DNA from 3 places in the Polaromonas sp. JS666 genome. Region 3 is predicted to be linked to each of the others. Evidence: predicted binding sites of a transcription regulator. Region 3 holds the regulator's gene; each other region holds the start of a gene.
What was found. Region 3 encodes LexA, which represses DNA repair genes until DNA is damaged. Its sites were predicted from a motif close to ACTGTATNNNNATACAGT; they were not measured.
Positions count from the first base shown of each region.

Region 1: the regulator LexA is predicted to act here: its motif matches at 7,653-7,670, upstream of BPRO_RS15655 (PA0069 family radical SAM protein).
Region 2: the regulator LexA is predicted to act here: its motif matches at 2,667-2,684, upstream of imuA (translesion DNA synthesis-associated protein ImuA).

Region 1 is NC_007948.1:3,308,561-3,318,863, reverse strand. It holds gene BPRO_RS15695 (electron transfer flavoprotein subunit beta/FixA family protein) at 1-600, shown strand, start outside; gene BPRO_RS15690 (electron transfer flavoprotein subunit alpha/FixB family protein) at 610-1,551, shown strand; gene BPRO_RS15685 (acyl-CoA dehydrogenase) at 1,640-3,430, shown strand; gene BPRO_RS15680 (NAD(P)H-dependent flavin oxidoreductase) at 3,530-4,483, shown strand; gene BPRO_RS15675 (acyltransferase family protein) at 4,526-5,611, shown strand; gene BPRO_RS15670 (DOPA 4,5-dioxygenase family protein) at 5,872-6,219, opposite strand; gene BPRO_RS15665 (hypothetical protein) at 6,292-6,558, opposite strand; gene BPRO_RS15660 (IS1595 family transposase) at 6,677-7,648, opposite strand; gene BPRO_RS15655 (PA0069 family radical SAM protein) at 7,789-8,886, shown strand; gene BPRO_RS15650 (GNAT family N-acetyltransferase) at 9,010-9,450, shown strand; gene BPRO_RS15645 (L,D-transpeptidase) at 9,510-10,040, shown strand; gene BPRO_RS15640 (amino acid ABC transporter permease) at 10,037-10,303, opposite strand, start outside.
Region 2 is NC_007948.1:2,470,346-2,480,648, reverse strand. It holds gene BPRO_RS11870 (error-prone DNA polymerase) at 1-345, opposite strand, end outside; gene BPRO_RS11865 (Y-family DNA polymerase) at 355-1,848, opposite strand; gene imuA (translesion DNA synthesis-associated protein ImuA) at 1,808-2,629, opposite strand; gene BPRO_RS11855 (disulfide bond formation protein B) at 2,847-3,353, opposite strand; gene BPRO_RS11850 (nuclear transport factor 2 family protein) at 3,732-4,253, shown strand; gene BPRO_RS11845 (GNAT family N-acetyltransferase) at 4,448-5,026, shown strand; gene BPRO_RS11840 (carboxymuconolactone decarboxylase family protein) at 5,195-5,707, shown strand; gene BPRO_RS11835 (VOC family protein) at 5,872-6,369, shown strand; gene BPRO_RS11830 (VOC family protein) at 6,373-6,783, shown strand; gene BPRO_RS11825 (sulfate/molybdate ABC transporter ATP-binding protein) at 6,795-7,883, opposite strand; gene cysW (sulfate ABC transporter permease subunit CysW) at 7,973-8,992, opposite strand; gene cysT (sulfate ABC transporter permease subunit CysT) at 8,989-9,882, opposite strand; gene BPRO_RS11810 (sulfate ABC transporter substrate-binding protein) at 9,894-10,303, opposite strand, start outside.
Region 3 is NC_007948.1:3,108,732-3,119,034, reverse strand. It holds gene BPRO_RS14730 (3-hydroxyacyl-CoA dehydrogenase) at 1-1,262, opposite strand, end outside; gene BPRO_RS14725 (D-2-hydroxyacid dehydrogenase family protein) at 1,855-2,862, opposite strand; gene BPRO_RS14720 (hypothetical protein) at 3,056-3,424, opposite strand; gene lexA (transcriptional repressor LexA) at 3,574-4,278, opposite strand; gene BPRO_RS14710 (asparaginase) at 4,419-5,369, shown strand; gene adk (adenylate kinase) at 5,421-6,077, opposite strand; gene kdsB (3-deoxy-manno-octulosonate cytidylyltransferase) at 6,263-7,030, opposite strand; gene BPRO_RS14695 (Trm112 family protein) at 7,059-7,241, opposite strand; gene lpxK (tetraacyldisaccharide 4'-kinase) at 7,222-8,253, opposite strand; gene BPRO_RS14685 (ExbD/TolR family protein) at 8,317-8,745, opposite strand; gene BPRO_RS14680 (MotA/TolQ/ExbB proton channel family protein) at 8,873-9,511, opposite strand; gene xseA (exodeoxyribonuclease VII large subunit) at 9,850-10,303, shown strand, end outside.

The DNA of each region.
Region 1 (10,303 bases), 200 kb from region 3:
GAAAAGGGCGTGGTCACCGAAGTCATCGCCGTCAGCTGCGGCGTGCTGCAGTGCCAGGAAACCCTGCGCACCGCCATGGCCATCGGCGCCGACCGCGCCATCCTGGTCGAGACCGCCGAAGAACTGCAGCCGCTGGCCGTGGCCAAGCTGCTCAAGGCCCTGGTCGACAAGGAGCAACCCCAACTGGTGATCCTGGGCAAGCAGGCCATTGATGACGACTGCAACCAGACCGGCCAGATGCTCGCCGCGCTGCTGGGCTGGCCGCAAGCCACCTTCGCTTCCAAAGTGGAAGTCGAAGGCGGCCAGGCCAAAGTCACGCGCGAAGTCGACGGCGGCCTGGAAACGCTGGCCCTCACGCTGCCCGCCATCATCACCACCGACCTGCGTTTGAACGAGCCGCGCTATGTGACGCTGCCCAACATCATGAAGGCCAAGAAAAAGCAGCTCGACAACGTCAAGCCGGAAGACCTCGGCGTGGACGTCAAGCCGCGCATCAAGACCCTGAAGGTCAGCGAGCCGCCCAAGCGCAGCGCCGGTGTGAAAGTTGCCGATGTCGCCGCCCTGGTGGACAAGCTCAGGAACGAAGCCAAAGTAATCTAAGGAATTGACATGACCGCACTTGCTGTACTCGTAGTAGCCGAACACGACAACAACGCCATCAAACCCGCGACCCTCAACACCGTGACCGCTGCCACCCAGTGTGGTGGCGAGGTGCATGTGCTGGTGGCCGGCAAGGGTGCCGAAGCTGCAGCCCAGGCCACCAGCCAGATCGTCGGCGTCGCCAAAGTCATCCACGTCGATGGCGTGCACTTTGAGCACGGCCTGGCGGAAAACATGGCCGCGCAGGTGGTCGCCATCGCCGCCAGCTATTCGCACATCCTGTTTCCGGCCACCGCCTCGGGCAAGAACATCGCCCCGCGCGTGGCGGCCACGCTGGATGTCGGCCAGATTTCCGACATCACCAAGGTCGATGCGGTGGATACCTTTGAGCGCCCCATCTATGCCGGCAATGCGATTGCCATTGTGCAAAGCCTGGACGCCACCAAAGTCATCACCGTGCGCACCACGGGCTTCGATGCGGCAGCCGCCACGGGTGGCTCGGCTGTCGTGGAAACGCTGGCAGGTGTGGCCGACAGCGGCAAGTCGTCGTTTGTCGGCTCCGAGATCGCCAAGAGCGACCGCCCCGAACTGACCGCCGCCAAGATCATCGTGTCGGGCGGCCGTGCGCTCGGTTCTGCCGAGAAGTTCAACGAAGTCATGCTGCCGCTGGCTGACAAGCTGGGTGCCGCATTGGGCGCTTCGCGTGCCGCGGTCGATGCGGGCTATGCGCCCAACGACTGGCAAGTGGGCCAGACCGGCAAGATCGTGGCGCCGCAGCTCTACATCGCCGCGGGCATCTCGGGCGCCATCCAGCACCTGGCCGGCATGAAGGACAGCAAGGTCATCGTGGCGATCAACAAGGACCCCGAGGCACCGATTTTCAGCGTTGCTGATTACGGGCTGGAGGCTGACCTGTTCACCGCTGTGCCCGAGCTGGTTGCGGCACTGTAATCCCCTGAAAGGGCGTCTTGATTGACGCCCTTTTTGTATCTGGAACGGCCGCACCCCGACGGCCGCAATGAAAAAAGTGGAGAGACAAATGAGTTACGTAGCCCCTCTGAAGGACATGCTGTTCGATATCAGGCACCTGGCCCGCATCGACCAGGTGGCGCAAATTCCCGGCTTTGAAGACGCCGGTTTCGAGACGGCGCAGGCGGTGCTTGAAGAGTGCGCCAGGTTCAACCAGGACGTGCTGTCGCCGCTGAACTGGGAGGGCGACAAAAATCCTTCGAGCTGGAAAGATGGCGTGGTCACCACCACCCCTGGTTTCAAGCAGGCCTTCAAACAATACGCGGAAGGTGGTTGGCAGGGCCTGCAGCATCCGGCCGAGTTTGGCGGCCAGGGCCTGCCCAAGACCATAGGCGCGGCCTGTGGCGAGATGCTCAATTCGGCCAACATGAGTTTTGCCCTGTGCCCGCTGCTCAGTGACGGCGCCATCGAAGCCCTGCTGACGGCCGGCTCCGATGATCTGAAGGCCATCTACCTTGAAAAGCTGGTCAGCGGACAGTGGACCGGCACCATGAACCTGACCGAGCCGCAGGCGGGCTCTGACCTCGCCATGGTGCGCAGCCGCGCCGAACCGCAGCCCGATGGCACCTACAAGGTGTTCGGCACCAAGATATTCATCACCTACGGTGAGCACGACATGGCCGAGAACATCGTGCACCTGGTGCTGGCGCGCGTGACCGGCGCACCCGAAGGCGTGAAGGGCATCAGCCTGTTTGTCGTGCCCAAGTTTCTGGTCAACGAGGACGGTTCCCTGGGCGCGCGCAACGATGTGCATTGCGTCAGCATCGAGCACAAGCTGGGCATCAAGGCATCGCCCACGGCCGTGCTGCAGTATGGCGACCACGGCGGCGCCGTCGGCTATATCGTCGGTGAAGAAAACCGCGGGCTGGAGTACATGTTCATCATGATGAATGCGGCGCGCTATGCCGTCGGCATGCAGGGCATTGCCGTGGCCGAGCGCGCTTACCAGAAGGCGGTGAGCTTTGCCCGGGAGCGGGTGCAGAGCCGACCCGTTGACGGATCGATCAAGGCCAGCGCGCCCATCATTCATCACCCCGACGTCAAGCGCATGCTGATGACCATGCGCGCCTACATCGAAGGGTGCCGCGCCATGGCGTCGGTCGCCGCGGCGGCCTACGATGCATCGCACCACCATCCTGATGCCGAAGTGCGCAAACAAAACCAGGCCTTCTACGAGTTCATGGTGCCGCTGGTCAAGGGCTACAGCACCGAGATGAGCCTGGAAGTCACTTCGCTGGGCGTGCAGGTCCACGGCGGCATGGGTTTCATCGAGGAGACCGGCGCGGCGCAGTACATGCGCGATGCCAAGATCCTGACCATTTACGAAGGCACGACGGCCATCCAGGCCAACGACCTGGTGGGCCGCAAGACCTCGCGCGATGGCGGCCAGACAGCCAAGGCGATTGCGAAGCAGATTGAAGCGACTGAAAGCGAACTGATCCGGCAGGGCAATGCCGACGCAGTGGCGGTGGCCAGGCGGCTGAAGGCCGCCCGTGAAGCATTGGTGGATGTGGTCGAGTTTGTGGCGGGCAACACCAAGGCCAGCCCGAACGCCGTGTTTGCCGGCAGCGTGCCCTACCTGATGCTGGCAGGCAACGTGGTGGCCGGCTGGCAGATGGCGCGTTCATTACTGGTGGCCCAGGAGCAGCTTGCCCAGGGCGTGGACGCCGATTTCATGAAGGCCAAAATCACCACCGCCCGTTTTTATGCCGACCACCTGCTGACCAAGGCGCCCGGCATGCGCGACAGCATTGTCGAAGGTGCGGACTGCGTGACTGCCCTGGCACTGGACGCATTCTAAAACCCGTCCGCTATTAAATTAGTAGCTGGTTGCGCCCGTTAACAATGGGCTAGCGTCATTTTTTGAAAATGTTGTTTTACTGACCTGTTGAAAGACACCATGTCCAGACTTCCCGCACCGCTGAACAACCTGCCGTTGCCCATCATTGGCTCGCCGCTGTTCATCATCAGCAACCCCCAGCTGGTGATCGAGCAATGCAAGGCCGGCGTGGTCGGCGCCATGCCTGCGCTCAATGCACGTCCCGCCGCGCAGCTGGAAGACTGGCTGGCCGAGATCACCGAGACCTTGGCGGCGTATAACAAAGCCAATCCTGACAAGCCTGCCGCACCGTTTGCCATCAACCAGATCGTGCACAAGTCCAACGAGCGGCTGGAGCATGACATGGCGCTGTGCGTGAAGTACAAGGTGCCCATCTGCATCACCAGCCTGGGCGCGCGCGAAGACATCAACGCCGCGGCCCACAGTTACGGCGGCGTGGTGCTGCACGACATCATCAACAACAAGCATGCGCGCAAGGCGATCGAAAAGGGTGCCGACGGCCTGATTGCCGTGGCGGCCGGCGCGGGTGGCCATGCGGGCGTCAAGAGCCCGTTTGCCCTGATCCAGGAAATTCGCCAGTGGTTTGACGGCCCGCTGGCGCTGTCTGGCGCCATCTCGACCGGTGGCGCGGTGCTGGCCGCGCGCGCCATGGGCGCCGACTTTGCGTACATCGGTTCGGCGTTTATCGCCACGGAAGAAGCCCGCGCCTCCGACGCCTACAAGCAGGCGATCGTTGAAGGCAATTCCGACGACATCATTTACAGCAATCTCTTTACCGGCGTGCACGGCAACTACCTTGCCCCGTCCATCCGGGCCGCGGGCATGGACCCCGAGAACCTGCCCGAGAGCGATCCGAGCAAGATGAACTTTGGCGGCGACAAGTCCAAGGCCTGGAAGGACATCTGGGGTTGCGGCCAGGGCATCGGCCCGGTCAGCAAGGTGCAGAGCGCCGCAGAATTTGTAGCCCAGCTCAAGCGTGAGTACGAAGACGCGCGCATTCGGCTGGCTCTCTAGGCGGGTGCCCTAGCATTTCGCGTCGGCTTTCATCCCGCCCTCATGCGTTCAGCCGACCAGCGCCTGCACGGCATTGATGCCCTCAAGGGCATCGCCTGCGCCCTGATCGTCTGGCACCATCTGGCTTTTTACGGGCCGATGTCGGACGTGGTTCACACGGTTGTGCCGGGCCTGACGGGCTGGCTTTACGACTATGGCCGGATGGCGGTGCAGGTGTTTCTGGTGGTGGGCGGTTTTCTGGCTGCCAGTTCGCTGGCGCCCGAGGGCTGGGCGGCTTTCACGCAACCGGGCCGGTTGATGCTTCGCCGCTACCGCCGGCTGGTGCCGCCCTATCTGGTGGCGCTGGCTGTGTGCGTGCTGGTGGCCGCGTTGGTGCGGCCGTGGTTTGCGCACCCGTCTGTGCCTGCTGCGCCGACTTTGCTGCAGGTAGTTGCCCACGTACTGCTGCTGCAGGATGTGCTGGGCCAGGAGGCCCTGTCGGCGGGTGTCTGGTATGTGGCGATTGATTTTCAGCTGTTCGTCAGCAGTGTGCTGGTGTTTGCTGGCGCACGCGCGCTGCGGCAGCGCTGGCCGCAGGTGCCGGCGCACCTCGGCGTGGGTCTGATACTGTTGCTGGGAGCGGCATCGCTGTTCTTCTTCAACCGCCACGCCGGTCTGGACGTGACGGCGCTGTATTTCCTGGGTTCCTACACCTTGGGCATGCTGGCTTTCTGGGCCTCGCGGGCGGCAAGCCAAGCCCAACGGGAGCAGTGGCTGCTGGCCATTGTCCTGCTCGGCGTGGCGGCCTTGCTGCTTGATTTCAGGGGCCGTATTGCCCTGGCGCTGCTGGTGGCGCTGGGCCTGGTGTGGCTGCAAACAAGCGCTGTTGCCCGGCAATGGCGGGAGCCCCTCTGGCTGTTAAAACTCGGCCAGATTTCGTACTCGGTGTTTCTGATTCACTTCCCGGTGAACCTTCTGGTCAATGCCGTGGTGGGTTTTTTCTGGCCCACCCAGTTGATGGCCAACGCGCTGGGCTTGCTGGCCGCCTTCCTGTTGTCCCTGCTGGCGGGCGCGGTGTTGTACAGAAGCGTTGAATCCCGTCAACTGCCTGTACGCGGCGCGGCCAAGGTGCGACCCCTCTCGCCATAATTCCTGCATTCGGGCCTCGCATTTGAGTCCCGCATCTGGGGCTTTTGTTGTGACGACCCAGCTCAGTGCGTGCGACGTGCTTTTTCTTGCTCCCTCTCCCTTTGGGAGAGGGTTGGGGTGAGGGCCAGCGGCGTATAAAAAAACGTGGTCTTTCGCATCGGCCGCGCCCCCATCCCAGCCCCACGTGTTGCAGTGAGACACTGTGACTCTTCGCCCCGTCCAGGTCCGCAATCAAATCAATAGCGTTTCAGGCCTCCCGCTCAACGCCTGAACATGTCCAGCTTCAATTCAGAGGCCTCGCCCAGCCAGGAGGCATGGGTCGTGTGATCGGCCAGGTTATCGCCCGTGACCCCGTGCACGAACACATCAAGCCCGTTGCGGTTTTGTGCCAGCCACGGGATCAGGCGCTCAAACTGGACGCGGTCAAATGCCAGCTGGCAGCTCCAGTGCGGGTGCGGCCCAATCTCACGTTCATGCACACGGCCGACGGCCACCCCGAACAGCTCACCTGCCTGCTCGCACAGCGCTCGGGCCTGCGCCACGGTGGCGGGGCCAAAATAAACATGGGCGTGGTAGCGGTCGTGGACGTTTTCGGGGCGCTTGGTCATGGGATGGATGGCCGAAAGTGAATGCATGGGCGATTGTCCTGTCATCCGCTTTGCCCGCCGCGACTGCGGGGTTTACAGGCCCTCCAGAAAGATCATCTCGGGCAGGGAAACCGCCGGATCTTGCCGCCGAGCCTGCGCGTGGTTTTTTTTCACGAGCTGGCGGCAATGGTCGAGGTCCGTCACCTGAAAAAGAAACAAAACCTCGGCGGGGTCTTCTGCGTTTTGCCACAGGTGCTCCAGGTACATGCCCTGATCGGCGTGGCTGGCTGCATCCTTGTCGAGCTGCGCCTTCACATCGACCAGCCGGGCGCCGCGGAGTTTTGCCAGTACATGAGCCATGTGAACCTCCGGTACAAATCAGCATTATGAAACCGTGCCAGGCGGGCTGCAGGCCGCTTGCCGGATGGCGGAGTATTCAATATACTGTACATAAATAAGGGGTATCCGCTTAGCTCCACTAGACCGATTCCACCATGTCCTGTGTTGTTCGGGTGATGTCCTGATAGGTCACGGGTTTCGTGACAACGGCTTGCTGCAGCAGCCGGTAAAACAGCATCCCGCGAGAGCCCGAAGTGCGGCGATTGAAGCGAAAGACAAACTCATCCAGGTAGGCATCCAGATGCTCGGGCTGGACCGAGCCATGGTGCGTGCCCAGGATCCAGCGCTTGACCAGTGAGGCCACCCGATGCACCCCTGCCATGGAGACATGGGCAGGAACATCCGAGCCCAGCATGACCGTGCGCTCATGGTCATAGCCCAGCTCGCTGAGCGAACGATAGGCGGCCGAGCCGTCAGTGCGAATCTGGGCGCCGGGCTCCACCGACTGCTGGACAAACGGCACCACGCATTCGTCAGAATCATTGGCGATGCGGTGCAGACGAATCCGGCCAAATCCTTTGGGCTGCAGTATCTCCACGGCCATCACCACCAGTACTTTGCTGGTGCGGCTCTTGCGACCCACGGCAGAGATGGGCTGCTGTCGGTCCGAGATGGCCAGGTAGGTTTCATCCACCTCGACCAGACCTTTCAGGCGTTCCCGATCCGGGCGCACCATGGCACAGCGAAAGCGGTGCAGCATGGTCCAGGCCGTCTGGTAGCTGCCCAGCCCCAACACCCGCTGCAAGCCTAGGGCGCTGACACCTTGCTTCTGGCTGGTGAGATACCACGCCGCCGCCAGCCATACCTTTAGCGGCGTACGGGTCTTGTCAAAGATGGTGCCCGAGGTCACGGTCGTCTGTCGCCCACAGTCCTGGCACATCAATCGCGTGCGGCTGGATCGGTATGGCGCCGCCATGCTGGCGCAATTTGGGCAGGCGAAGCCGTGCGGCCAGCGCAAGCGCTCCAGGTAAGACAGGCAAGCCTCCTCGGAGGAAAACCAATCGAGGAATTCGCTCCAGGTGCGGGGGTAGTCTTGGGCTGGAACTGGCATAATAACTGGGTATTTATCCAGTATATCCGACTCCACTGGAGCTAAGCGGATACCCCTTACATAAATACAGTATTTATCCGACTACCCAAGTTCTTGTTTATTGACGCCAAAAACACGGCCAGCCAGGCCGTTTGAGTCCCATGACCGAGGTCAAAATTCCCCTTCATGCCATCAAGGGCCGGGGCAGCGCCACGCGCATTGCACACCGGTTCGAGAAAAATGCGCGCGAGGCCTACGACGATGGCTGGGGCACCTTGCAAGATGCAACAGGCGATGTGATCGGCGAGGTTCCGCGTATTGAGACAGAAGTGATGATGGAAGACGCCCGCAGCGCCATTTCGCACAACGATTCTCCCGACATCTTCTTCGACTACGGCCTGAACCCCTACCGGGGCTGCGAGCATGGCTGCGTCTATTGCTATGCGCGGCCCACGCACAGCTACCTCAACCTTTCGCCCGGCCTGGACTTTGAGACGAAGATCATCGCCAAGCGCAATATTGCCGAGGTGCTGCGCGCCGACCTCGGCAAACGAAGCTACGTGCCCAAACTGCTCAACATCGGTTCGGCCACGGACTGCTACCAGCCCGTGGAGCGCGAACTGCGGCTCACACGGGGCGTGATCGAAGTCCTGCAGGAGGCGCGCCATCCGTTTTCGCTGGTCACCAAATCCAGCGGTGTCGAATGCGACCTTGATTTGATTGCGCCCATGGCGGCCGACAGGTTGGCGGCGGTGTATGTGACCATCACCACGCTGGACGGCGAACTGGCACGCAAGCTGGAGCCGCGCGCCGCAGCGCCACACCGCCGGCTGCGCACCATCGAGAGGCTGGCCGCCGAAGGCGTGCCGGTGGGCGTGAGCGTGGCGCCGCAAATCCCTTTTGTGAACGACGACATGGAGCTGGTACTGGAGGCTGCCTGGGAGGCCGGTGCGCGCAGCGCGTTCTACACCGTCATTCGCCTGCCCTGGGAAGTCGCGCCTATCTTCAAGGAGTGGCTGGAGCTGCACTATCCGCAGCGCGCTGCGCGCATCATGGCGCGGATTCACGAGATGCGCGGCGGCAAGGACTACGACAGCGATTTCGCCTCGCGCATGAAGGGTGCGGGCCTGTGGGCCGACCTGATACGCCAGCGCTTCGAGAAAACCTGCGCCCGGCTGGGCTTTAACCGCCAGCGCATTGAACTGGATTTGAGTCAGTTCAGACCGCCGGGGGCGGCGGGTCAGGGCAGCCTGTTTTGAGGTGCCGCGACGGCAATTCGGTGCGCGGGCTATAGTCCAAAAAGGGTCTGAAAAAGCAGCGTGCATTTGGCTGATCTGGCCTGCAGGGCACGCCGTACCGTTTGAAAGCAACAGGAGTTCAACTTGGCGATCGAGTGGAAATATTCATCGGAAGGCATGCTTGGGGAGGACTGGGAAGCGCTCTCCAATCTTTACCGGGTGGCGCCTCTGGGCGACAAGCAACCGGCCGATCTTCGGGTCGTGTTTTCAAACAGCATGTTCAAGTGCTTTGTGTATGACGCCGGCACGCTGATTGCCGCCGGCCGCGCCGTGGCGGACGGCAGGGACTGCTCTTACATCTGCGACATCGCGGTGGCGCCGGAGCGGCAGGGTTCCGGCTTGGGCAAAGAGATGGTTGCGGCGCTGGTACGGCTTTCCAAAGGTCACAAGAAGATCATCCTGTATGCAGTGCCGGGCAAGGAGCCGTTTTACCGCAAGCTCGGGTTCAAGCGCATGGCGACGGCCATGGCCATTTTTGCGAACCAGGAACAGGCGCTCAAGGACGGTTTGCTCAATGAAAGCTGAAAGCGCATTGTCGGGCAGCGCCTCGGCAAGTTTGCGCATGTTGTGATGTGACACGAGACGTGGAAAGCATTCGAATCCTCGTCAGCCTTCACGACCAGGCACTGCGCCTCTACTGTGGCGGCGTGCTTGTGCGTGCGTATCCGGTATCGACCGCCAGGAACGGCCCCGGCGAACTGGAAGGCAGCGCCTGCACGCCGCGGGGCGCTCACGTCATTCGGGCAAAGATAGGCGCGGGCTGCGAGGCAGGGACGGTATTTGTCGCACGCAGACCTACGGGGGAGATGTTTTCAGCGGGGCTGGCCGAGGCGAATCCGGACAGGGACTGGATACTGACCCGCATTCTCTGGCTCTGCGGCCGCGAGCCGGGCAAGAACCGCTTTGGCGCGGTCGACACCATGCGCCGGTACATCTACATCCACGGATGCCCGGACGGCCTGCCCATGGGCGAGCCCTTGTCTCTCGGCTGCGTGCGCATGAGAAACGCGGACATCGTGGAGCTGTTCGACCTCGTGGAGCCCGGCACCGAGGTATGGATTCAGGCCGGGCCGGCTGCTGATGCCGATCCGCCCGGCATCCCGGCGCCACGCTAGCGCAAATAGCTCCGGTTCAGCCGCACTTCCAGCTTTTTCTGCAGCGTTTCAAACGATGCGCTCATGGCCCAGTAAATCGCGGCCGCCGCCAGGTACAACGGGAAGGGCTGGAAGGTGGTGGCAATGACTTCCTTGGTGGCCAGCATCAGTTCACCCACGGCAATCACCGAGACCAGCGAGGTGTCCTTGATCAGGCTGATCAGGCTGTTGGACAGGCTGGGAACGGCCAGGCGCAAGGCTTGCGGCCCGATTACATGGCGCAG
Region 2 (10,303 bases), 640 kb from region 3:
GTAGCTGCCTTTGTCCACCTCGTCACCGGCGCGGCGTGCTTCGGTGATGAATTCGCACAGGTTGCCCCAGCCCGCGGCGTTGTGGGGCAGCACCACCAGCCGGAACGCATTAGCGGCCTGCACCAGGAACTCGGCCCCCGGCAGCAACTGCAGACCGAGCTCCCGGGTCACTTCATGCGCCCTCACCACACCGGCCACCGAACATTCGTCAGTGATGGCCAGCGCCTTGTAGCCCAGTTTGAAAGCCCGCTCGGCCAGCTCCTGAGCATGCGAGGCGCCGCGCTGAAAGCTGAAATTGCTCAGCGCATGTAGTTCGGCGTAATCGGGCAGCACGTAGGAGGACATGCGTTCCCCTCAGGCAAAAAAACCGTGCAGGTACCAAGCGCGTTGCCGCGCGGCCTCGGGTGTGGCGCCCAGCCTCTCGCTGTAAATCCAGAGCAAGGCGCCCTGCTGGCTGCGGTAAATAAAGTAGTCACGAAGCGCCCACGGCTTCTCACACAGCCCGGCGTCGCGGGCGGCGTCGCTGTCGGCCAGCAGCCATTCGGCGGCCTCCAGCCGCTGCGGCCCCGTCAGGCGATGCAGCTTGCCCTGGTAGACCGGGCTGTTGCCGACAGTGGCCAGCTTGAGCGGCTCGGGCAGCAACCAGGTCGGGTACAAAGCTTCGGTCTTGATCTCCGGACCAGGGCTTTTTGAAGCATCTCTTGAGCGTTTCAACCCTCCAACCCGGACAGAATTTTTATGCGCAGCAATTGATTGAATCGCCCCCCTGGCATGAACCCAGCGTTGCATCAGCTCCGGCCGATGGTCCGCGCAAGGCTGCCAGGCCTGCACCTGCGCATCGCCCAGGCGGGCGCTCAGCCGCTCGACCAGTTCCACCACGCTGTCACCCTGTTCGCGCGCCTCCATCAGCAGGCTGCCGGTGGCGGCGGCCGAATCAGCCAGCAACTCGGTGGCCAGTGACTGCAAGGTCAGGCTGTGCACCGGCGCCGGCAGCTTTTGCTGGGCCAGGTGCTCGGCCACCAGCCGCGCCACATGGCGAAGGTCTTGTGCGGGCTGGGCCGTGCGGATCTCCAGTTCGCCGGTGGGCGCCACGTCGCGGCGCTTGTCCAGGTGCCAGATGATTTTCAGGGCGCACAGTCCGCTCTGGCGCCCGAGCAGCCAGGCGTGCAGGTGGACCAGCAGCCGCTCCACACCCGCCATCAACGCGGGGGCGTGGGTGACCAGTGCGTTGAGTTCCAGCTTTTCCTCAAAGTGCTCGGGCAGCACCTGCCACTCGTAGTTGTCGGGTGCGCTGCCGCGGGCGCGGTCCAGCGCCTCCAGCAACTCCGCGCCAAAGCGCCGGGCCACACCGTCACGCGGCAGGCGCAGCAAGTCGCCCCAGTTGCGGCAGCCAATGCGCTCCAGCACGCCCAGATGCGGGCGGGCAGCCGTCAGGGTGTGCATGGGCAGCTCGGCCACGCGCTTTTTCACGGTATCAGTCTGAGTCTGAGTCTGTCCATCTTGCAGCCGCAAACGACCAAGCGCTATCAAGGAGGTCGCGCCTTGCGCCCGTTTTACCTGGGCCTGCAACCCGTTTTCTTCAAAAAAAGCAGCCAAACGTTGCTCCAGCAGCTGCATCAGCTGCGCCAGCCCGCCAAAGAGGCGCAGACTGCCCGTCACGTCCATCAGCACGGCCTCGTCCACCAGCGCCACACGCGGCGTAAAGCCCAGCGCCATGCTGGCCACCGCCCGCTGCATGGCAGCGGCGTCCAGTACCAACCGCTGCGCCACTGCGTCGTCCAGCACCGGGCGGGCGGCTAGGCCCGGCTCAGTGGTGGTCGAGATGTGCAATGCGATCCAGCAGCGCATGGATGGGGCCCTGAGGTGAAGTGACAGGAGGCGACACCAGCGAAGGCTGCAGCATGGGCGCCGGAATACCGGCTTCTTCCCGCTGGCGCCGCGCTCTTTCGCGGCTGGCGGCCAACAGCGCCGCCAGCCGGGCCGGCCGGGTATCGAGCAGCACTGGCGCGGCCAGAGGCGGGCCGCGGCGTTTGAGCACACTGACCAGCAGCTTGCCCGCCTCGTTCACCGCGCCTTCAATCAGCAAACGCAGCGGCGCGGGCGACGACTCATGCTGCGCCCGCAGTGGCCTGAAGACAAACAGCAGCTTGTTGTGCGCATGGGCCGCAATCTGCAGGCGGCGCACATGCGCGCTGCGCGCATCGGGCAGCCAGGCCAGCACGCTGTGCACGTCGGCGCACTGCAAGGCTTCGCGCGTGGCCCACAGCAGCGACGGCGCGTCACCAGGCTTGCCGTGAATGCTGAGCAGGCGCTGCATATTCAACTGGCGCGCGCCCAAGGCCGGGCCAAAGGGCAGCCAGGGCGCGCCCACCAGCACCGTCAACAAATCAGGCGCCGCCGCCTGCACGCAAGCCAGGGCCGGCACGACCAAACCCCATTCGTGCAGCCCGGCCTGCGGCTGCAGCACTTCCACCAGCGCACCCTGCGGCCAACCGCCGCCGGGCAACACATGGTTGAGCGCCGCATAGCCCGTGTCCACGGTCTGCAGGCTCGCGCTGCCCAGCTCGCCCGCGCGCCACACGTGGGCGAGGTCCGGCACGGCGCGGGCCACAGGAATCGGAGAAAGCATGGGTGGGCTCAATCAGGGGGTGAAAATCCAGTTAAATACTGTATTTATGTACAGTATATTGCCTGACTCACGCCCTGCGCAATTACCCCTTCACCCAGCTCGGGCGTGTAACGCCCTGCCCGTTTAACGGACTGATCTCATGAAAGAAAAACGTGAAAACGAAAAGCGCCAGGGTGCAATCGACCCGGCGCCCGAGGAGAAAGAGAAAGCGCCGCCCTCAGCGCTGACGAGCCAGGCGGGTGATCAGGACCAGTCCCACCAAGGCAATCGCCACAAAGCACAGGAAAGACCAGTTGGCAATCGACAGGCCCAGAAAGGTCCAGTCAATTTTGGTGCAGTCGCCACTGCCCTTGAAGATCATGGGAATCGCGCGCTTGAGCGGAAAGGTTTCGATCATTCCGTAAAAGTCACGGCCGCAGGAGGCCACTTCAGGCGGGTACCACTGCAGAAAACTCTGGCGGGCCGCCACAAATGCACCAAAGCCGGAAAGCAGCACCAGCAAGCCCGAGCCCGTGATCAGCAGCCCCCTGCTTTTTGCCACCGCCGTGATGCCTGCAACCACAGCCACCAGCACCAGCGCATAACGCTGCACGATGCACATGGGGCAAGGCTCCAGGCCAACGACATGCTGCAGGTACAAGCCAAAAGCCAGCAGGGCCACACAGGCCAGGGACACCAGGGCAAGCACACGGCGTGGCATGGCGTCGAAATACGTCAAAAACATCGGGAACCCTCTTTTTGGATTGATTGTGAATTGTCCGATGGTTCGTGGGTTTGGCAGGGGATAAGTTCCCGAGCGAGGAAATCTGATTGGCAGGACGGGTACCGAGAGCAGGCGTGCGGCTTTTTTTTAATAAACCCCAAAAAAGCAATTCCAGGGACCGGAAACGCGATTAATGCCAGGCCCGCCGCTTGTTCAGCAAGAGAAAAAATGAAAAAATGAAATGGGGATCTTGACAGGACCAGCTACCTCTGCACATATGCAGATCAATAAGCTGGGCGTGATAGCAAACGGCTTGCTTGAATTTTCCGCGACATGTTATCCCGCGATGCGCCACGTTCTTCCGGAATTTGCGGGACATATCAATGTTGGAGAACGTAGATGAAAGGCCACATCATGAACAAACGTCACCTGCTTGTTCTTGGCGTCTCTGTCTTGGCGCTTACCTTGCCGATCGCGGTGCATCCACAGCCTGGGCCCGCCACCGAGGAGCAGAAACTGCGCGAGGTATTGCGTAACTATGAACGAGCCTGGAATCTCCATGATGCCAATGCGTGGTCGTCATTCCTGACTGACGATATTTGGTTCACGCAGGCGTGGGACAGCTACGGGCGTCAAAAAGGTCGAGACAACGCAGTGAATTTGTTCAAGTCCAATTTTCTGGATTCAGAACTGGCCCAACAGGTTGTTCGGATACGGATGATGCCGGATGGTACGGCCACTGTCGCCATGAGTGAGGTGCTCTCGTACCTGCCCAAGACCGATGGAAAATACAGGACCGTATTTGAGAGTGACCCGGTAATCAGCCGATGGAGAAAGGAAGGGGGCACGTGGAAGATGTTTTTCTTCACATCACACAAAGGCTGGGCCCTCGACCAGTTGAAGAAGGACGGAGTTGAGTAGTCGGCAGCTTGCAAAGTCTGGTTTGGGGGTTTGGCAAAACCAATATACCCTCGCATTCATGCAGATCAGCGAACCAAGCGCATGACAGCAAACAGTTTTTTCGAATTTTGCGCGCCATGTTGTCCAGCAGGCTGCCATGTTATTGCGCAGCTTTGCGGGATATCTCAAAAAGTTAGGCGCCTCAGGAGACGCCCATGAAACTCACAGTCGCGCCTCTCACACCCGAGCGCTGGCCTGACCTTGAAGCGATATTTGGCGCCAAAGGCTGTTCAATCGCTCGCGGCTGCTGGTGCATGGCTTACCGCCTCAGCGGGTCACGCGAATCGCCGCCTCCGGGAGTGACTCATGCACAAGCGAATCGTGCCGCGCTGAAAGAGCTCGTCGATGCCGGCAATCCGCCAGGCCTCATCGGCTATCGTGGCAAGGTTCCAGTCGGTTGGGTGTCCATGGGTCCACGCGAGGAGTTCGCCAGGCTCAAGCGCTCGTCCGTGATGAAGCCTGTTGACGAACAACCCGTGTGGTCGATCGTCTGCTTTGTTGTACCCGCCGAGCACCGCGGCCAGGGCATGGCGCAGGCGCTTCTCAAGGGAGCCGTTGCCTACGCCAGAAAGAACGGCGCCTCGCTGGTCGAGGCCTATCCTGTGGACAAACCTGCTCGTTCCAACGACGACTTCATGTGGTTTGGGGCAAAGTCCATGTACGACAAGGCCGGTTTCAAGGAAGTCGCGCGTCGCAAGCCACAGCGGCCCGTCGTCAGGCTCAACACCGTCTGACTCACCGATGTCGAAGGCGTCTACCCCTTCCTATATGGACTGACCCTCAACGGCCTGAATTCCCTGCCCACCATCAAGCAAGGTCACAACATGCTTATCCCTCCGCCCCCAGAATCCGAAGCGACCTCACGCGTCTACCAGTCGAGCCTTGACAGTCAGGGATTCGTGATGAACCTGACAAGAGGCTGGGCATGGAGGCCGGATGTCTTTGACGCATTCGCAGCGCTGCGCTCCCAACTTACCGACAACTCTTCCCTTGGCAAGCGGGAACTGGCGGTGCTCGTATGCGCTACCGCCGCTGCGCTTGGTGACTCGTACTGCGCGCTTGCGTGGGGCAAGAAGCTTGCCGAGGCCTCGGACCCCGTGTCCGCAGCAGCCGTGCTGCAAGGCAGGGCCACAGCCGAACTCACTTTGCGAGACCAGGCGCTGTCGGTATGGGCGCGAAAGGTCGTGACCCAGCCGAATGGAACGACCACTGAGGATGTAGCCAGACTTCGCGCTGCCGGCTTCACTGACCGGGAGATCGCCGAGGCCACCTTTTTCATAGCGTTCAGGCTTGCCTTTTCCGTCGTCAACGATGCGCTCGGAGCAGAACCGGATTGGCAGCTGGCGGCCGCGGCACCACCCGAGGTAACCGCCGCGGTCACATTCGGACGCCCAACCGCTCTAAAAGGTACATAGTCGTGCCCGTCAGCCCACAGTTGCGCCGCACCCGGGGTGCCTGACCCGGGCCCATCCAGCAGCCACCTGAGGCATCGTCCTACAGAAGCAGTTTCCCAAGGCGCGTATCTTTTCAGGGCATTCATTGTTGAATGATCTTGAAAAGTACACGCCCGGAGAACACCATGAAAATCACGTCCAGAATCGCTCCCTGCCTGTGGTTTGACACGCAGGGTGAAGAAGCCGCCAACTTCTATGTCGGCATCTTCAAGAATTCGAAAATTACCCACATTTCCCGCTTCGGGAAAGAAGGCCACGAGATCCACAGAAAACCCGAAGGCGCCGTGATGACCGTGGTGTTCGAACTCGACGGGCAAACATTCACCGCCCTCAACGGCGGCCCTGACTTCAAGTTCAACGAAGCCATCTCGCTGCAGGTCTATTGCGACACGCAGCAGGAAATCGACTACTACTGGGACAAGCTCTCAGCCGGCGGCGACAAGAACGCCCAGCAGTGCGGCTGGCTCAAGGACAAATACAGCGTCTCCTGGCAGGTGGTGCCGTCCATCATCGGCGAGCTGTTCGGCGAGAAAGTCACTGACAAATCCGAGCGGGCCATGAAAGCCATGCTGCAAATGAAGAAGCTGGACATCGCGAAGCTGCAAGCGGCTTACCAGGGCTAGACCATGGAACTGCATCGCGGCCGCCTCGTCGACCACATCCATTTACGCGCTCATGACCTGGCGGCCAGCAAGCGCTTTTACCGCGCTGTGTTACAGGCATTGGGCAGGGCCGACGCCATCCGCGAAGCCGAGGGCCATTTTTCGGCCGACGAGTTGTGGATAGACCAGGCCGACGGCGCCAGCTCACACGTCCACCTGGCTTTCCAGGCCAGGGACACGGCAGGCGTTAAAGCCTTTTACGAAGCCGCCCTGGCCGCTGGCGGCACGGACAACGGCGCGCCGGGCGAGCGCAAATACCACCCCGGCTACTACGCGGCCTTCGCACTGGACCCGGACGGCAACAACATCGAAGCGGTCTACCACGGCCCCGTCGTCGCTTCGGCCGAGTCGGTGGTGATCAAACCCGCCGGATGAGGAGCGGGGCATCAGCCCTCCACAAACACCCTCGCCTTGCGCGGCGTCACGACCAGCATGTCGCCTTCCCGCAAGCCCATGTCCTTGAACTGCTGCGACGGCATCTGGGCTTCAATGAGGGAGTCGCCTGACGCGTTCCCCTTCTGCTCGTAGCCTTCGACCGGCATCAGCTCCAGCCGCGCAATCGGGCCGATCACGATGGCGCGCTCCAGATGCGCGACGATGCCTTCGGCGCCGGGTGAATAACGCTGCACTTCCAGGTCGTGCGGGCGCACATAGGCAAAGGCCTTGGCGTCCTGTGCGTCGGCATGCTCGGGGGAATCGATGCGCAGGCCTTCGAGATGCACTTCGCCTTCATGGGCGCGGCCGTGGAAAAGATTCACGTCGCCCAGAAAGCCGTAGACAAACGGGCTGGCCGGATGGTCCCAGACCTCTTGCGGGGACCCAATCTGCTCGACCTTGCCGGCATTCATCAGCACCACGCGGTCGGCCACTTCCAGGGCTTCTTCCTGGTCGTGCGTCACAAAAATGCTGGTCACATGCAGGTCGTCATGCAGGCGGCGCAACCAGCGGCGCAATTCCTTGCGCACCTTGGCATCGAGGGCGCCAAAGGGCTCATCGAGCAGCAGCACTTTGGGCTCCACGGCCAGGGCGCGGGCCAGCGCAATACGCTGGCGCTGCCCGCCTGAAAGCTGCGACGGAAAGCGGTCGGCCAGCCAGTCGAGCTGCACCAGGTTGAGCAGCGAATGCACTTTCTCCTTGATCTGCGCGTCGCTGGGCCGCTGGCCGCGCGGCTTGACGCGCAGGCCGAAGGCGACGTTTTCAAACACTGTCATGTGGCGGAACAGCGCGTAGTGCTGGAAGACAAAGCCCACCTGCCGTTCGCGCACATGCACGTCGGTGGTGTCTTCGCCGCTGAACAGAATGCTGCCGCGGTCGGCCGTTTCCAGGCCGGCAATGATGCGCAGCAGCGTGGTCTTGCCACAGCCCGAGGGGCCGAGCAAGGCGACGAGTTCGCCCGACTCAATGTCCAGGCTCACGTCGCCCAGCGCCTGGAAGTCGCCAAAGTGTTTGCTGACGTTGCGGATTTCGATGCTCATTTCTTTCTCTTTCTCTTTCTCCCTCTCCCACTGGGAGAGGGTTGGGGTGAGGGCCGGCGTTGGCTACGAGGTGGGGCCGCGCCCTCACCCTAGCCCTCTCCCAGGGGGAGAGGGGATAACACGGGGCGTTCAGGCGGCAAATCAGCCGCAGCCTTCATTTCTGCTTCGTGGCGCCATTCCGCCACCGACTTGATGGCCAGCGTGACCAGCGCCAGAATGGCCAGCAGCGAAGCCACGGCAAAGGCGGCCACCGACTGGTATTCGTTGTACAAAATTTCCACATGCAGCGGCAAGGTGTTGGTTTGCCCGCGGATGTGGCCCGACACCACGGAGACCGCGCCAAACTCGCCCATGGCCCGCGCATTGCACAGGATCACGCCGTAGATCAAACCCCACTTGATGTTGGGCAGCGTGACATGCCAGAAGGTTTGCCAGCCGGTGGCGCCCAGCACAATGGCTGCCTGCTCTTCGTCGTTGCCCTGCGCCTGCATCAGTGGAATCAGCTCGCGCGCAATGAAGGGAAAGGTCACGAACACGGTCGCCAGCACAATGCCGGGCACGGCAAAAATGATCTTGATGTCATGCGCCTGCAGCCAGGGGCCAAACCAGCCCTGGGCGCCAAACAGCAGCACATAGATCAGGCCTGCCACCACGGGCGAGACGGAAAACGGCAGGTCCACCAGGGTCGTCAAAAACGACTTGCCGCGAAACTCGTACTTGGCAATGGCCCAGGCTGCGGCTACGCCAAACACCAGATTCAGCGGTACGGCAACGGCGGCGGCAATCAAGGTGAGCTTGATGGCCGACCAGGCGTCGGGTTCCTGCAGCGCGGCGATGTAGGCACCCAAGCCCTTGCGCAAGGCTTCGGTGAACACGGCGGCCAGCGGCAGCACGAGAAACAGGAACACGAATAAAAGAGCACCCGTGATCAGCGTGTAACGCACCCAGGGCGACTCAGTCGTTCCGGCCGTGACGCGGCGAACCGGTTGGGCAGGAGTGCGCCGCGAAGGACCGCCCCGAGCAAGCACAGCCCCTTTTCTGTCGGCAAGGGGCGGCGCAACGCCGGAGGCTCGCGTAGCGACAAGTGTGGGGGCTTGTTTATCGCTCATGCCGGCGCTCCTGCGTTGCGGCGCTGCCAGGCCTGTAATGCGTTGATGACCAGCAGCAGGATGAATGACAGCACCAGCATCACCACGGCCACTGCGGTAGCACCAGCATAGTCGTACTGCTCGAGCTTGCCGATGATGATGAGCGGCGTGATCTCCGAAATCATGGGCATGTTGCCGGCAATAAAGATAACCGATCCGTACTCGCCAATCGCCCGCGCAAAGGCCATGGCAAAGCCCGTCAGCAGCGCCGGCATGATGTGCGGCAGGATGACCCTGGTGAAAATCTGCAGGCGTGTGGCGCCCAATGACGTTGCGGCTTCTTCGAGTTCTTTCTCCGCATCTTCCAGCACCGGCTGCACCGTGCGCACGACAAACGGAAGACCCACAAAAATCAGCGCAATCACCACGCCGGCCGGCGTGAAGGCCAGCTTGATGCCCATGGGCTCCAGGTACTGGCCGAGCCAGCCGTTGCCCGCCAGCAGCGCTGTGAGCGAAATGCCGGCCACGGCCGTGGGCAGCGCAAAGGGCAAATCAACCAGCGCATCAACCAGTTTTTTGCCGGGAAACGTGTAGCGCACCAGCACCCAGGCCACCAGCAGGCCGAACACCAGGTTGACGAGCGCCGCGATCAGCGACGCGCCAAACGTGAGGCGGTAGGAGGCCAGCACGCGCGGCGAGGTCACGGCCACCCAGAACTGATCCAGGGTGAGCGTGAACGTTTTGAAGAACAGCGCCGAGATCGGGATCAGCACGATCAGGCTGAGGTACAAAACCGTGTAGCCCAGCGTGAGGTAAAAGCCGGGCAACACCCGCCGGGCAGCCCGTTTGCCGCCCGCAGGCGAGCCCGGCAGCACCGCGGCGGGCGGTGCAACAGAAGACAGGGAAGTCATGGCGTGGAGGCTTACTTGACGGTGTAAAGCTTGTCGAACTGTCCGCCGTCATTGAAGTGGACTTTTTGCGCTTCGCTCAGGGAGCCAAACAACTCCTGCACGGTGAACAGCTGCACGGGCTTGAAGGTGTTGGCGTACTTTTTGAGCACGGCCTGCGAGCGCGGGCGCAGCGCGTGGCGGGCGGCAATTTCCTGGCCTTCGTCCGAGTAGAGGTAGTTGAGATAAGCCTTGGCAAGGTCCGCCGTGCCCTTCTTGGCCACAGTGCGTTCGACCACCGCCACCGGGTTTTCAGCCAGGATGCTGATGGACGGGTAAATCGCGTCCACCTTGCCTTCGCCAAACTCCTTGTTCACCGACAGCACTTCCGATTCGAAGGTGATTAGCACATCGCCGATATTGCGCTGCAGGAACACCGTGGTGG
Region 3 (10,303 bases):
ACGCGCTGCGTGACAAATCCGCCGCTGTCCCGTATCACGCTCACCGCCTTGCCGTCCCGGGCGAACAGGGCATGGGCGGCGTCGCGCATGTCGGTGCGGGTGGCCGGGTTGGTGGCCAGGACCCGCCGCCGGGTCGCCGCGTCATCAATCAGCATGTCTATACCCACGGTACGCGCCGGGTCCAGCCGCTCCACCACGGCCACCGTGGTGATGTCAAATCCCAGGGGCGCCACCACCATCAGGGCCTGGGGCGATGCGGACTGGCCGGTTTCGATCTTGGCGCCGAGATTTTTCAGCAATTGCAGCAACTCCGAGCGCCGGGACGCTCTGGGTGACACCCAGACCGGCGGCATCTCGGCGACCCGGGGTACGGGTGCTTCGGCCGGAAGCTGCATCACACCGTCGGCATAGCGGTAAAAGCCTTCGCCGGTCTTGCGGCCGAGCATGCCGCCTGCCAGCCGCTGCGCCGTGATCACGCTGGGGCGGTAGCGCGCTTCCTCGTAGTACTGGTGGTAAATGGACTCCATCACGGGATGCGATACGTCCAGCGCGGTCAGGTCCATCAACTCGAAGGGGCCCAGCTTGAAGCCGGCCTGGTCCCGCAGGATGCGGTCTATGGTGGCGAAATCAGCCACGCCTTCGCTGACGATGCGCAGCGCTTCGGTGCCATAGCCCCGCCCCGCATGGTTGACGATGAAGCCGGGAGTGTCCTGGGCCTGCACCGGCGTGTGCCCCATCTGGCGGGCGTAGTCGGCCAGTGCGCTGCACACCGCCGCATCAGTTTTCAGGCCGGCGATGACCTCCACCACCTTCATCAGCGGAACGGGATTAAAAAAGTGGTAGCCGGCAAAGCGTTCCGGGTGTTTGAGCGCGGCCGCAATGGCGGTCACGGACAGCGACGAGGTGTTGGTGGCAAGCACGGTTTGCGCCGACACGATGGTCTCGAGTTCGGCGAACAGGGCTTTCTTGACGTCCAGCCGCTCCACAATGGCTTCAACAATCAGATCGCAGTCCGCCAGATCGGCCAGCGTGCCGGCCGTCAGAAGGCTGGCCTTGTGGCTGGTCGCAGCGGTGGTTTCCATCCGGCCTTTTTCCACCAGCTTGTCCCACTGCGCGCAGATGGCCTCCCGCGCCTTTTCCGCCGCGCCCGCCTGGTTGTCCATCAACTTGACGACACTCCCGGCTTGCGCCGCAATCTGGGCAATGCCACGGCCCATGGCACCCGTGCCAACGATGCCAACGGTTTTGTAAATTGGTTTCATGGAAATGGATTATTACGCAGGGCCCGGCATTGCGACCGTATCAGACGCCGCAGCGGCTGATATCAATCTGGCCGGGCTGGCTGGCGCGATGAAGATAGCGACGAAATTCTGCTGACGCACCGTCGAGCCGTGCATCGGATTCGGGCCGCCTGGTCGGGTTTGATCATCCTGGAAACGGCAGTCGGACGCGTCCGAGTGCGCCGTGATCGGCGTGCCAGGCAAGGCGTGACAACGCAGCATGGCGCGCCCGGCATGGTGCCACCGGGCGCATAGCGCTGTCACCCAGAAGGTAAACGCCATCGAAGAGGGGAAAGTCAGTGGGCATGCGGCTTTCCTAAAGTTTGCGAGCGGTCAACTGCTGTTTCTAGGATCGTTGGACCTTCGCGGCATTTCAGCCGGCCCAGCCGGCCCGACAGTGCGCTGAAAATCCACGCCCGGCGTGGAACCGAACGGTTAGGCATCGACCCTGGGAACTTCCCGCAGAATTGGCCGGCAGCCCGAGCCGCGTAGCTGCATCCGACTGCGGATCGCCTGTGTGGGTGCAGCCTTGCTGAGCTTTACCGTAGCCGGTGGTGCCCGGCATCAGGGAAAATCAGCGGCGTACCTGCAGCGCACCGGGGTTGACGATGTTCGTCGGGGTTCCCTTGATGAAGTTCACGACATTGTCAAAGGCCGCCCCGAAATACATTTCATAACTGTCCTGCTCCACATAGCCTATGTGCGGCGTGCAGATGCAGTTTTCCAGCCGCAGCAGTGCGTGGCCTTGCAAAATGGGTTCGGACTCAAAGACATCAACAGCCGCCAGTCCCGGGCGTCCGCGGTTCAGCGCGGCAATCAGGGCCTCGGGCTCGATCAGCTCGGCCCGTGAGGTATTGACCAACAAGGCCGTTGGTTTCATACGCGACAGATCTTCGAGGGTCACGATGCCGCGTGTTTCATCATGCAGCCGCAGGTGCAAACTGAGCACGTCACTTTGTTCGAAAAATTCGGCTTTGCTGTCGGCAATTTCAAAACCGTCAGCCTGCGCCCGCTCCAGCGATGCTTCCCGGCCCCAGACGATCACGCGCATGCCAAACGCCCGGCCATAGCCTGCAATGATTTGTCCGATCTTGCCGTAGCTCCAGACGCCCAATGTCTTGCCCTTGAGGACTGAGCCAATACCAAAATTGGGGGGCATGGATGCGGCCTTGAGGCCAGCTTGCTGCCAGGCGCCGTGCTTCAAGTGCGATACATAGTGGGGAATGCGTCGCATCGCGGCCATCACCAACGCCCAGGTCAGCTCGGCAGGTGCGGTTGGTGACCCCACGCCTTCCGCCACCGCAACGCCGCGCTCGGTGCAGGCCGCAACATCGATATGGCTACCGACGCGGCCGGTTTGGGCAATCAGCTTGAGTTTGGGGAGTTTTTCAATCACCTGCCTGTTTAGCTGGGTTCGTTCGCGAATCAGCACGATTACGTCGGCATCCTTGAGCCGGACGGACAGCTGGCCTATGCCTTTGACCGTGTTGGTGTAGACCTTGGCAGGGTAGGCGTCCAGTTTCGCGGCGCAGTTCAGTTTTCGCACTGCATCCTGGTAGTCATCGAGGATCACAATATTCATGCCGATATTGTGCCTGCAAGATTTTTCTTCCCTTCGGACAGGGGCGCCCGAAAGCCGTCAACTTGTATCGGAAGGCAACCTGTCCCCCTGCCCGGGCTATTCAAGGGGTCAGTGGGTGCATTGCGCCGCTGCACCACGGCGCCACGGCACCACCATGGCCAGCGGATTGGGCCGGCTCGAAGGTAAGCACGCTTTACTGGACTGCGGTCTCGCGCTGAGCCATGCGCTCGAGTTCTGCACAGACATCAGACATGCGACCCGATATGACCATGCGGCCAGCGCAAGCAGGGCCGACGGCAGCGTCAAACTCGCGCACCACCTTCAAGCGGCTGGAGCCGGAGGTTTTTGCTGCCGCGGCATGTGCAGCGGCCGCGCGCCGCCGGGAGGGAATGCTGCCGGGCTTGAAGGGTACGGCCAGCTGGTGAGGTGCGCGCCGGGCGCGAGCTGGGGTGGCAAACGGGTCTGAAGCGGACTGCGCAGTCACAAACCACGCCGCCAAGGCTTGCATGGGGGCGAGTAAAACCGAGAGCACGGGTGAATTTGAAAAACTGACGATTCCCATGATGAACTCCTGAATTAGAGGGGCTTGCACCCCAATGTTTACAGGCAGGATTTCGGACTGGCTAATCGCCAGTGGGGCCGCAACGCCAGGGTGTTGGTCAATCAATGACCAAACGCCCGCCACCTGTCGCGCGGCCGGAAAGGGGTTGACTAGATGAGCATGGTGTTGCGGATCAAACCGACGGCCAGGCCCTCGAGCTCGAAGGGCTCGCCGGGCTCGACCACAATGGTTTTGAAGTCCGGGTTCTCAGGCAACAATTCAATCAGATGCTTGGTGCGCCTAAAACGCTTGACCGTCACTTCGTCGCCGATACGGGCCACGACAATTTGGCCGTTCCTGGCTTCCTTGGCCTGCTTGACGGCCAGCAGATCGCCGTCGATGATGCCGGCGTCCCGCATGCTCATGCCACGCACCTTGAGCAGGTAATCGGGCTGTCGCTGGAACAGGCTGCTTTCAAAATAATAGGTCTGCTCGATGTGTTCCTGCGCGAGAATCGGGCTGCCAGCAGCAACCCGCCCCACCAGAGGCAGGGCGAGTTGGGCCAGGCTTTGCAACGGCAGGGAAAACTGTTTGACTCTGGATTCGTGGATGGAGCGCAAGGTATCGCTGCGCAGGCGTATGCCGCGCGAGGTGCCGCTGACCAGTTCAATCACGCCTTTGCGGGCCAGGGCTTGCAGGTGCTCTTCAGCGGCGTTGGCAGACTTGAAGCCCAATTCGTTGGCGATTTCGGCGCGGGTTGGCGGCGCGCCGGTGCGGGTGATGGCGCTCTGGATCAATTCCAGGATTTGCTGCTGCCGTGCCGTGAGCTTGGGACCTTCGGAGGATAAGTGCGAAAAATCGTTCAATATGCTCATGACCAGGACTCCTTGGTTTCTCAGGTTGAGTGCGCCGGGCAACCCGGGGTTGTCGCGTGCGTCATCTGTTGTAGTGACCTGTTTTAATATCCAGTAACTGTATTTTCATCCAGTTTTTAAAAGAACGCAAGTCCCTCCATATGAATCGTCAAACCATTGTGATTTTGGGTACCGGCGGCACGATTGCCGGTCGCGCAGCCTCGGCCTCGGACAATATCGGTTACACCGCGGCGGAAGTCGGTATTGAGCAGCTGGTGGCGGCGATTCCCGGGCTGGCCGATGCCGGCCCATTGATCGCCGAGCAGGTTGCGCAGCTTGACAGCAAGGACATGAGCTTTGCCGTGTGGGCGAAACTGGCCGGACGCGTCAACCATTTTCTGGCGCAGCCTGATGTCGCAGGGATCGTTGTTGTCCACGGCACCGACACGCTCGAAGAGACCGCGTATTTTTTACAGGCAGTCTGCGGTCCCGCCAAGCCGGTGGTGCTGACCTGTGCCATGCGCCCGGCAACGGCCCTGGTACCGGACGGCCCGCAGAACGTGCTCGATGCCGTGGCCGTGGCCCGGCACTCCGGGGCGAAAGGGGTGGTGGCCGTCTGCGCTGGCTCCGTCCACACTGCGCGGGACGTGCAGAAGGTGCATCCCTACCAGGTGGACGCGTTCAGTTCGGGCGACGCGGGCCCGCTGGGCTATGTCGAGGAGGGTAGCCTGAGGTTATTGAGGAATTGGCCTGAAGCTGACGCAAGCCGGGCGCCGGACGCCACGAAAATAATGGCAGCCCTCGACGACGCCACGGACTGGCCGCATGTTGAAATCGTCATGAGTCACGCCGGTGCCCGTGGCGCCGTGGTGCAAGCCCTTATGCAGCAAGGCGTCCGGGGCCTGGTTGTCGCCACTACGGGCAACGGCACCGTACATCAGGCACTGGAAGCTGCTTTGCTCAAGGCGCAGGCCGCCGGCGTCAGCGTGGTTCGCGCAACGCGCTGCCCCAATGGCCGGGTGTTGCCCAAACCGGGTGATCTCATTCCCGATTCGCAGGGGTTGAGTCCGGTGAAGGCGCGGATAGACCTGATGCTTCGTTTGCTGGGCTGAGGCCCGGCGCCATGCCGTCTTCAGGATGGCCCGAAGGCCTTTCGGGTCGCCTCAGCTTGACAGGGCCTGGAAGGCTCTTTCGGTGATCTCATCCACACCGCCCATGCCGCTGATGGCGCGGTATTTGGGGGCTGCCTGGGGCGAAGTTTTTGCCCAGCTTGAGTAGTACTCCACCAAGGGGCGGGTTTGCGCGCTGTACACCTCCAGCCGCTTGCGCACGGTCTCTTCCTTGTCGTCTTCGCGCTGGATCAGCGGCTCACCGGTGACGTCGTCCTTGCCTTCGACCTTGGGCGGGTTGTATTTCACGTGGTAGGTGCGGCCCGATGCCGTGTGTGAGCGGCGCCCGCTCATGCGCTCGATGATGGCTTCAAAAGGCACATCGATTTCAAGCACGTAGTCGATCTTCACGCCGGCAGCTTTCATGGCGTCGGCCTGGGGAATGGTGCGGGGAAAACCGTCAAACAAGAAACCCTTTGCACAGTCGGGCTGGGCGATACGTTCCTTTACCAGGTTGATGATCAGGTCATCACTGACAAGCGCGCCAGCATCCATGATTTTTTTGGCTTCAACGCCCAACGGGGTTCCTGCCTTGACGGCTGCACGAAGCATATCGCCGGTGGAAATCTGGGGAATGCCGTATTTTTGGCAGATGAAGGTCGCTTGCGTCCCTTTTCCTGCGCCAGGCGCGCCCAACAAAATCAGTCTCATGGATGTCCTCGGATTTTTATGAATTCAGGAAGGCAACCCGGGAGTCCGGCGCGCCGGTATCTCCATGGGCTGCTTGTCAGGTGTTGAGGGGCACGTCACGCAAACCTCACGCCTGTTTCTTGTGCAAGGATAGCATGCACGCCCCTGACGGCAGCTTACACAGCCGGTGCAGGCTGATCGGGCTGCTATGGAAAGAACTGGCGTGCCCTGGCCAGGTCTTCCGGCGTATCCACACCGGGGCCGGGCGCTTCATCGGTAATGTGCACGGCAATCCGGTGGCCATGCCAGAGCGCGCGCAGCTGTTCCAGCGACTCCAGTTGCTCCAGCGGGGCCTGGGGCAGGGTGGGAAACTGCCGCAGGAAGCCGACGCGATAGCCATAGATGCCGACGTGGCGCAGCGGTTTGGGCAGCTTGCAGCCCTTTTCGCCATCTTCCCACCAGGGTTTGCCGGCAAAGTCCCGTGCCGCGGGGATGGGCGAACGGCTGAAGTACAACGCGGTCTGGCGCGCATCCAGCACCACCTTGACCACATTGGGATTGAGCAGGTCAGCCATCTGGTCAATCGAATGCGCCGCCGTGCTCATCGCACAGTCAGGGCGTTCATTGAGCAGGCGCGCCACCGCGTCGATCAGGGCCGGGTCGATCAGGGGCTCGTCACCCTGCACATTCACAACGATGTCATCGTCAGCCAGGCCGAGTGCGGTGCAGGCTTCAGCCAGCCGGTCGCTGCCGCTGGGATGGTCGGCACGGGTCAGTACCGCTGCAACGCCAAACGCCGCGCATTTGTCGATGATGTCGGTGCTGTCGGTCGCGACCACCGTGCGGGCAGCTGTGCTTTGCATGGCACGCTGCGCCACCCGCACGACCATGGGTGCGCCGCCCATGTCGGCCAGCGGTTTGTTGGGCAGGCGCGTGGAAGCCAGGCGGGCCGGGATGAGGACAGTGAAGCGCATGCTCATGCGGGCAGGAAATTGGCAAACATCACAGACCCAGTTCCTCATCGGTCAGGGTTCGGGCTTCGCTTTCCAGCAGCACCGGCAGCCCGTCGCGTACCGGGTAGGCCAGCCGTGCGCTGCGGGAGATGAGTTCCTGTTTTTCACGGTCGTAGACCAGCGGGCCCTTCGTCACGGGGCAGACCAGCAATTCAAGCAGTTTGGTATCCATGGCCTGATGGTAATTGAGAAAGCAGAGGCGCCAGGAGTGCATCAAGCGCCGCAAAAAAAGCCGGTTCGGGCGAAAACACCAGGGGAACGGCCAGAAGCTGCAAGGAGGCGAGGCCCGGCTTGCCAAACAGCTTGACGGCATCTTTTTCGGTGCACAGCACGGTCTTGCCTGCGCAGGCCGCGAGATCGCCGGCGCCAAAATCGTGGTGATCCGGCAAGGACAAGGTCTGCTCCAGCACCAGGCCGCGTGCCCTGAGCATGGCAAAGAAGGCTTCGGGATTGGCAATGCCGGCCAGTGCCACCAAGGTGCGGCCCCGCAGCGCGGTTAACGCGATCTGGCTGCCATCGGCAGCGATGGCATGGTCGGCGAGTTGCCGGCCGGAGGTGAAGCCTTCAAAAGCCGGCTTCAGGCCGGTGTGCAGCACCAGGTCAAGGCCTTGCTGCCTGCGCCCTGGCCACGGTTCGCGCAGTGGGCCAGCCGGCAGCAACCAGCCGTTGCCCACGCCCCGGTCGTCAAACACGGCAATTTCAATATCTCGCTGAAGGGCGTAGTGCTGCAAGCCGTCGTCGCACACCACGACGGCCGTGGAGGGGTATGTCGCCAGCAGCCGGCGCACGGCATCCGCTCTTTTTTTGGCGACAAAAACAGGCGCATTGGTTGCGCGCTTTATAAGGGCCGGTTCATCACCCGACTGGGCCACTGGTGTTCCGATGCTCACCTCAAGACTTTCATGGCTGGACCGTCCGTAGCCGCGCGACACCACGCCGACTTGCAGGCCTTGTGCCTGCAAATGCCGGACCAGCGCCATCACCAGTGGCGTCTTGCCTGCACCACCGGCCACGACATTGCCGGCCACGATCACGGGAACCCCAAAACGACAGGATTCGAGAATGCCGCTGCGGTACAAGGCGCGGCGCAGGCGTACGGCCTGGCCGTGGAGTTGCGCCAGCGGCCACAGCAGACGAGCCAGCCAACCCCGTGTGAGCCAGGTCCTCAACAGGAGGTTTTTCACGCGTTTCTCGCCATGTTGTTAAGGAAGAGCCGGTTAAGGAAGAGCCGGCAAGAGCCCGGAAATCTATTTCGCGCCGGCCATGGCGCTGCTTTGGGTGGCAAAGGTGATCTGCGTCAGCCCCTGGCGGCGGGCCGCTTCCATGACGGTGATGACCGCCTGGTGCGTGGCGCTGGCATCGGCGCTGATGATGATGATGCTGTCCTTGCCGGCTTTGGCCGCTTCGACCAGTGCCGCACCGAGCACCCCGATCCCGCGGCCTTCCACCAGGGTCTTGTTGACCATGTAGCGGCCATCGCTGCTGACTGCGACGATCACCTCTTTGGGGTAGTCGCGCTGCTGTTCAGCGTCGGCTACCGGTAGTTTTACCTGCAGTTCGGTGAACTTGCTGTAGGTTGTCGACAGCATCAGGAAGATGAGCACAACAAGCAACACGTCGATAAAGGGGATCAGGTTGATCTCCGGTTCATCATGCGGGTGAGGGCGAAAGTTCATAAGGGGCTCCCTTTAAACGCAGTGGCAAGCGTGGGGGCCATTGAACGCAGCGAAGGGCCGCCCCGAGCAAGTTCAGCCCCCTCGGGGGGCAGCGCAGCACACGCAGTGGCAAGCGTGGGGGCCATATTCATTTCCGCAGCGTATTGAGGTGGCGCACGAAGCGCTCCGCAGCCAGCTCCATCGTGAGCAGGTAACCGTCAACCTGGGCCCGGAAATAGCGCCAGAAAATCAGGGATGGTATGGCCACCATCAGCCCGAATGCGGTGTTGTACAGGGCGATCGAGATACCCTGCGCCATCTGCACCGGGTTACCGCCGCCGGAACTGCTGACGCCGCCGGCACCAGCTTGGGCGCCGAAAATCTCGATCATGCCGATGACGGTGCCCAGCAGTCCCAGCAAGGGCGCAGCAGAGGCAATGGTGGCCAGGGCGGCCAGGTAACGCTCCAGCTTGTGGGCTGCCTGGCGACCGGCTCCCTCCAGGATGGAGCGCAAATCGTCCTCGCTGATCCGCGGGTTGGCGTTCAGGGCACGAAACCCGCTGGCCAGCACCTCGCCAAGAACCGAGTTTTGTTCCAGTTGCGACACCACCTCTGGCGCCGGTACGGCGGAACGGGAGACCGTGATGGCTTCGTCAAGCAGTCTTGGCGGCGCGACCTTGGGGGTTTTCAGGCTGGTAAAACGCTCAATGACCAGCGCAAGCGCCAAGACGGAGCAGGCAAGCAAAGGCCATATCGGCCAGCCTGCGGCTTGTATGATCGAAAACAATGCACATCTCCAGGCAAATAATTTGTCTGGATTATGGCCCACCAAATCCGGGCCGCTGTTTTATGTGTGGCCCGCAAACCTGTTTCAAAAATGGCGTTCCTGTAAGACTTAACTCACAGAACATGTGGATAACTTTGTGAGCAAGTAGGCGCCATGGGGTTCGCGAGCCGCGCCAGATCGGGCTTGTGACAAAACGATGAAAATTTGAGCAGAATTAAGTTATTCAAAATCAATGAGTTACACGAATTCATCGCGATGTCCGAGTGCAATTGCGGCCTTCTTCCACGCCAGGCCATGCGCTGTGGAGTATTGCCCCTTGGTTTTCAAGGGGTTTGGCCTTGTTTGACGCGTCGTCCCGTCCCGAAAAACCGCCGGTCCCGGCACGCGAACCCGGCGTTCGGGTCTGGCCGGTGGGCTCCTTGCTGCGGGCCATTGCAGACAGCCTGGAGGCCCGCTTCAACCCGGTTGCCGTGCAGGGGGAAATTACTGGGTTTTCGCGCGCGGCGAGTGGGCACTGCTATTTTTCGCTGAAAGATGAGCAGGGGCAGGTTCGGTGCGCCATGTTTCGCCGCGCGGCCAGCCTGCTCGACTTTGCGCCGCGTGACGGGCAACTGGTCGAGTTGCGGGGCCGGCTGGGTGTTTATGAGCCGCGCGGCGAGCTGCAGCTGGTCGTCGAATCCATGCGGCAGGCAGGGCAGGGCAACCTGTTTGAGCAGTTCCTGGTGCTCAAGGCAAAACTCGAAGCCGAGGGCCTTTTTGACGCGGGCCGCAAGCGGGCGTTGCCGATGCTGC